One region of the Bradyrhizobium sp. CCBAU 51745 genome, then DNA from elsewhere that is predicted to be linked to it. Evidence: predicted binding sites of a transcription regulator. Region 1 holds the regulator's gene; the other holds the start of a gene.
The links. The regulator LexA, encoded in region 1, represses DNA repair genes until DNA is damaged. The targets are predictions, from matches to a motif close to TGTTCNNNNTGTGTTCNG.
Positions count from the first base shown of each region.

Region 2: the regulator LexA is predicted to act here: its motif matches at 1,776-1,793, upstream of XH98_RS25245 (YifB family Mg chelatase-like AAA ATPase).

Region 1 covers NZ_LBJP01000070.1:36,034-39,438, forward strand. The annotation lists gene XH98_RS17235 (molybdopterin molybdotransferase MoeA) at 1-1,083, shown strand, start outside; gene lexA (transcriptional repressor LexA) at 1,259-1,960, shown strand; gene XH98_RS17245 (hypothetical protein) at 2,146-2,349, shown strand; gene XH98_RS17250 (hypothetical protein) at 2,542-2,976, shown strand; gene XH98_RS17255 (ComEC/Rec2 family competence protein) at 3,066-3,405, opposite strand, start outside.
Region 2 covers NZ_LBJP01000084.1:138,627-142,031, forward strand. The annotation lists gene XH98_RS25230 (AAA family ATPase) at 1-486, shown strand, start outside; gene XH98_RS25235 (tetratricopeptide repeat protein) at 508-1,284, opposite strand; gene XH98_RS25240 (PilZ domain-containing protein) at 1,368-1,613, opposite strand; gene XH98_RS25245 (YifB family Mg chelatase-like AAA ATPase) at 1,842-3,380, shown strand.

The sequences.
Region 1 (3,405 bases):
ACGCAGCCGCCCGAGGCGATGTCAGCGATGGATGGTTATGCCGTTCGCGCGGCTGATGCTGCGAAGGTTGATGCGCAGCTCACGGTGGTCGGCGAGGTTGCAGCCGGCCGCCCATTTGCAGGAACGGTCGGTGCCGGCGAAGCTGTCCGGATCTTCACCGGCGGCGTCGTTCCCGCCGGCGCCGATGCGGTCGTGATCCAGGAGGACACCATCGCGGACGGCAAGCGCATCACGATCAAGGAAGCTGCCCTCACCGGGCGGCACATTCGCCCCGCCGGGATCGACTTCCGCGAGGGCGACGTGCTCCTGCGCAAGGGCGCACGGCTGACCGATCGGGACCTTGCGCTCGCCGCGGGCATGAACCATCCGCAGCTGAGCGTTCATCGCCGTCCTAAGGTCGCGATTCTCGCAACCGGCGACGAGCTTGTGATGCCGGGCTCGACACCCGGCCCCGGCCAGATCGTCTATTCCAATGGCTACGCCCTGCACGCCCTCGCCCGCAGCGAGGGTGCCGACACCATCGATCTCGGCGTCGCCGCCGACACGCTTGCCGCCACCACCTCGGGCATCCGCCGCGCCCGCGAATCCGGCGCCGACATCCTGATCACGACCGGCGGAGCGTCTGTCGGTGACCACGATCTGGTGCAGCAGGCGCTTCGGCACGAAGGTATCTCGATGGCGTTCTGGAAGATCGCGATGCGGCCGGGCAAGCCGATGATGAACGGGCAGCTCGGGCCGATGCGCGTCATCGGCCTGCCCGGCAATCCCGTGTCATCCTACGTCTGCGGCTTCCTGTTTCTGGTGCCGCTGATTCGCGCGCTGTCGGGCCGCTCAATGATTCATCATCGCCGCGAACGCGCCGTGCTCGGTCGCGACCTCGGGGCCAATGACCAGCGCGAGGATTATCTGCGTGCGCGTCTGGAGACGCGGGACGACGGCACGCTCGTCGCTCTTCCCGTCAACCACCAGGATTCCTCACTGTTGGCGAATCTCGCTGCGGCACAGGCACTTCTCGTGCGCGCGCCGTTCGCACCGAGGGCCGCTTCCGGCACGCCTTGCGAGGTGTTGCGACTGCCGGAGTGAGCGCGCCGACGCAACCGTCCCGCGAACTTTGTCGCGTTCACGGTAAATTAAGCAGTTGCGGAACATGTATCGAACATATAGTGTCCGTTCATGATTTGTTTCGAGCATGTAGCGGCTTACTGCTGAATTCAGCGTCTGGGAATCGAGCGACATCGTCAGGGGGATTTTGGTCGAGATGTTAACGCGCAAACAATACGAGCTCCTGCGGTTCATCAGCGAGCGATTGAAGGAAAGCGGCGTGCCGCCCTCCTTCGACGAGATGAAGGATGCGCTCGACCTGCGCTCCAAGTCGGGCATCCATCGCCTGATCACTGCGCTCGAGGAGCGCGGCTTCATCCGCCGCCTGCCCAACCGGGCCCGCGCCATCGAAGTGATCAAGCTGCCTGAACTCCAGGCGGCTGCCGGCAGCCGTCGCGGCTTCACGCCGAGCGTCATCGAGGGCAATCTCGGCAAGGTGCACACGATGTCGAGCCCGCCCGTCGATGAGGGCGAACGCCCTGTCGCAGTTCCCGTGATGGGCCGGATCGCGGCCGGTACGCCGATCGAGGCCTTGCAGACGCGCAGCCACACCATCAGCGTCCCGCCCGACATGCTCGGCGCGGGCGAGCACTACGCGCTCGAAGTCCGCGGTGATTCCATGGTCGATGCCGGCATTCTCGATGGCGACATGGCGCTGATCCAGCGCAACGAGAGCTGCGACACCGGCGATATCGTGGTGGCCCTGATCGACGACGAGGAAGCCACGCTCAAGCGTTTCCGCCGCCGCGGCGCCTCGATCGCGCTCGAGCCGGCAAACGCCGCCTACGAGGTCCGGATCCTGCCGCCCAACCGGGTCAAGATCCAGGGCAAGCTGATCGGGCTGTACCGCAAATACTGAACGCGGCGCACGTCGCCACCTGGCAAGCACGCCCTCAAGATCGGAGCGGACGATTGTCCGCTCCGGCTGGTTGGTTTTTCTGGTTTTGCACTGATTATCCGGCCACCTCTCCCGCGCTACATCCCCGGCACGCCATGACGAAGCACGCATCGCTTCGCAGGCCTTGCGAGACCGAGGAGACCGCCATGCGCAAGATTATTCTGAGCACCGTCGCGATCGCGCTGATCGCAATATCAGCGTCGCAAACCTTCGCTGCGCAGCCGCAGCATCACGTTCGCAGGGCGCCACAGGCGACGAACGAACAATTCCGCAGTGCCCGCAACGCCGTCGGGCAACAGGCGCAGCCGGCCTGGCCTTATTCGGGTTGGTCGGCACCGGCTGGGCGCTAACGAAGAAGCTCTCGGAATGCACGGAAGCAGTCTTTGTTCCTCGGATGTCTGAAAAAGAAATTGTGATGGCAGCCTGCAGACTCAAGCCGCAGATTTGCCCCCAACATGGCATATGATCGCAGGCTTCCACTCTGATAGAGGCCTGCGCCTCAGAAGAGGCGCGGGTGCTCTATCGCTGATGAGGAGCACCCGATGTGTGACTATAGCTTGCATGCCGTCGCGACGCGTCCCGCAGAGGTCGGCGAGACGATCGTCACGACAACCTTCCGCGGCACCTCGACGCGCGGCTTCGCCTCCGAAGCCGACATGTCGGTCGCGGTCTGCCTGCTGCCGGGAACGGAGCTCGCCTTCGCCGACAACGTCCGCTACGACAACAGGTGGATCTGGACGCGCACCATCAATTCGCGCGTCGGCAAGTTCGGCAAGGTCGATCCGCACATTCCCGATCGTCATCACGACGCGATCGAATTCCCCGATGGCAAATACGTGCTGGTGACCCAGCTCGTCGAAGGCCAGCGCGCAACCGTGCTGCAACTGCCGGTGACCCAGCCGCTCGGTGAGCGCGAGCACAAGCCGCAAGTTGTCGCCGACAGACAGCCGACACCTCCGGGCCTGCCGATCGGTTGAACCGGCCAAAATTGGGCATGATCTCCGCGCAAACGCGTTTTCGCGTTTGTCGCGCCGGAGAACCGCTCCGCGCTTGTCCGGATCATGCCTCAATCCTCGGCCTGAAGGTCGGCCTCGGACGGTGTTGCGTCCTTGGCGCGCGGAGCTGCGGACCGCGGCATGAGGGTCCCTTCGAAATCTCCATCGCCGGCCGCCGCCGGCGACCAGGGGCGGTTTGCGCCTCTCGCCCTCGCCGCCGCAATGGCAAAGCCATCGCCGCGACGTGTCAGCGCCAGCGCGCCCTGGCTCGCCAGACGCGGCCGATCGATCACCATCCCGGTGCAATCCGGCGGCGCAGGCTTTGCCGTCACCACCAGGGCCGCGCGACCGCAATCATCAGCCAGCGCGTCGATGCGGAGCGCCAGCGCGACCATGCGGCCGTCGGCAAGC
Region 2 (3,405 bases), on a different contig from region 1:
CCCTGCATCGTGCTCGACATTCCGCATCAATGGTCGGCCTGGACCAAGCGCGCCCTCGTCAACGCCGACGACATCGTCATCGTGGCCGAGCCGGATCTCGCCAATTTGCGCAACACCAAGAACATGCTGACGGTGCTGAAAGCGGCGCGGCCGAACGACCGGCCGCCGCTCTACTGCATCAACCAGGTCGGCATGCACAAGCGCGCCGAGATCGAGGTCAAGGCGTTCGCCAAGACCATGGAAAGCCAGCCGCTCGCGGTGATTCCGTTCGATTCGAAACTGTTCTCGACCGCGGCCAATAACGGCCAGATGATCGCGGAGGTCTCCAAGAGCCACCGCACCACCGAGCTGTTCCAGATCATGGCCAACCGGCTCGCCGGGCGCGGCGAGGTGAAGAAACCGAAGCGCTCGCTGCTCGGACCGCTGCTGAAGAAGCTGAAGGGCAAAACCGGGCGCGGATCCGCGCCGCATCGCAAGGCGTCGTAGGCATCAAACAGCGGCGGCGGATTATTTCTCCGCCCGCTGCTGCTGCTTCTTCGCCAGCAGCTGCCGCAGCGCCGTGATCTTGGCCGCGGCCTGGTCCGGCGGCAGATCGGCCTTCACGAGGATTTCGGCCTCGGTCTCGCGACCCTGCAATCCCAGCACCAGCGCGAGATTGGTACGGATCCGCGCATTGTTCTGATTGCGCTGATAGGCGCGGCCGAGCACCTGTTCGGCCTTCGGCAGATTGTTTTGCAGCATGTAGGACAGGCCGAGATTGGACAGCACGGTCGGCTCCTCGGGCACAATCTTCAGCGCTGCGGCGTAATATTGCTGCGCTTCCTCGTTGCGGCCGAGCTGGTCGAGCGCCGCACCCTGCGCCGACAGGATGCGCCAGTCAGGATCCTCGGGCGAATGCGCGCGGCCCAGCACGTCAAAAGCCTGCTGGAAATTTCCATTGTCGGCGAGCGCACGGCCATAGCCGGCGAGCAGCGCCTTGTTGCTGGGATGGGCGAGCACCGCCTGCTCGAACACGGCAACGGCCTGGGCATGCTGGCCGCTGTCGCGCAGCGCCTTGCCATATTCGAGAACGATATTGGGATTATCAGGCTTGGCGCGATAGCGCTCGCGCAAGGCGGCCATCTCCGGCTTGCCGTCGGCCGCGGCGACAGGTTCGGGCCGGCCGCCGAGCGCACCGGTCACGTCATCCAGGCCGGTGGTCTGGCAGCCGCCGAGGGCCAGCACCGCGAGTGCGGGAAGCAGGAATCTCGCCGGGGAGGGGGCAAGGGACGAACGCTTGAACATACTCTGATCACCGCCGGCGGACTGATCAGAGATGCTTCACCGATTAACGCTAAAGTCCCGTTAAGGACGCCTCCTTATGTGACCTAGTCGGTAAATTCCGCACCGAACTCGCAGCCGATGCGCCAGCGCAGGCGGCATTGGCGGGAGTAATCCGGTGCGAAGATGATCGTGAACTGCGGCGGCACTTCGAGAAATTCCGCCACCACTTTCACGCCCCCGTCCGAGATATCGGTGATCGTGCAGTCCCGCGGCAGCGAGCCCGCGCCAAAATGAATCTTGGCCAGCCGGCTGCACACCCGACGTTCGCTTCTACGGCGATTTGCAAGCATTTGAATTCTTCACCCGTTAGATCACGGCCCATCCCGCAGCCTCAGGAGTAGCGGACATGTGTTGGGATGTGCTGAGCGCAGCCACTCGCATTCGAGGCGTAGTCGAAGCTTAATGTCCTGATCCCGTTTACCTGAAGTTAGGGGTCCGGCGGCCCTCGCCCATGTTCCTGTATTGTTCTTGTCAGGGCGATTGCGGTCTGCTACCCTTGATTGTGCAAGGGGGGCAGCATGGTCCAGCGGGTTTCGACAGTCGCCTTTGAGGGTATAGAGGCCCGCGCGGTCGACGTGCAGGTGCAGGTCGCGCCGGGCCTGCCGGCCTTCGCCATCGTCGGCCTGCCTGATAAGGCGGTGTCGGAGGCGCGCGAGCGGGTGCGTTCGGCGCTGATCGCTTCGGGACTGGCGCTTCCGGCACGCCGCATCACCGTCAATCTCGCGCCCGCCGACGTTCCGAAGGAAGGCAGCCATTACGACCTGCCGATCGCGCTCGGGCTGATGGCGGCGATCGGCGCGATCCCGCCGGATGCGCTGGCCGGCTTCACCGTGCTCGGCGAGCTCGGCCTCGACGGCTCGATCGCGCCTGTCGCGGGCGTGTTGCCCGCCGCGATCGGCGCCAACACCCGCGAGGAAGGCTTGATCTGCCCCGCCGCCTGCGGCTCGGAGGCGGCGTGGGCGAGCCCTGATATCCAGATCGTCGCCGCACATTCGCTGATTCAGATCGCCAACCATTTCAAGGGCACGCAGGTGCTGTCGCGGCCCGTGCCGAAAGTGCATGAGGCCGCAAGCTCGCTGCTCGATCTGCGCGACATCAAGGGCCAGGAGAGCGCCAAGCGCGCGCTGGAGATCGCAGCCGCCGGCGGCCATCACCTGCTGATGATCGGCGCGCCCGGCGCCGGCAAATCCATGCTGGCCGCGCGCCTGCCCTCGATCCTGCCGCCGCTGTCGCCGAGCGAACTGCTCGAGGTCTCGATGATTGCCTCGGTCGCGGGCGAAATCGAGGGCGGCGCGCTGACGTCGCGGCGGCCGTTCCGCTCGCCGCATCATTCCGCCAGCATGGCCGCACTGACAGGCGGCGGCGCGCGGGCAAAGCCCGGCGAGATCTCGCTGGCGCATCAGGGCGTGCTGTTTCTCGACGAGCTGCCCGAGTTTGATCCGCGCGTGCTGGATTCGCTGCGCCAGCCGCTGGAGAATGGCGAGGTCTCGGTGTCGCGCGCCAATCACCGCGTCACCTACCCTGCCCGCTTCATGCTGGTCGCCGCGATGAATCCCTGCCGCTGCGGCAATGCGTTCGAGCCCGGCTATGCCTGCAAGCGCGGCCGCATCGACCGCTGCACCGGCGATTACCAGGCGCGCATCTCCGGCCCGCTGATGGACCGCATCGATCTGCGCATCGAGGTCCCGGCGGTCACCGCAGCCGATCTGATCCTGCCGCCACCGACCGAAGGCTCCGCTGAAGTCGCCGCGCGCGTGGCGGCGGCGCGCGACATCCAGCTCGCGCGTTACGCACAGGCGGGCCTGCCGCAGGTTCGCACCAATGCCGAGGCGCCGGCGTCGGTGCTCGAAGACATTGCGCGACCCGACGCGCAGGGGCAAAAGCTGCTGCGCGATGCCGCCGAAACCATGCGGCTGTCGGCACGCGGCTATCACCGGGTGCTGCGGGTGGCGCGCACGCTCGCCGATCTCGACGGCACCGACAAGATCGGCCGGCTGCATCTGGCCGAAGCGCTGTCCTACCGGGCACTCGCGGAGGATGTGCGCCAGCTCGCCTGATCATCGGTGCGCGTCAACCCGGTGG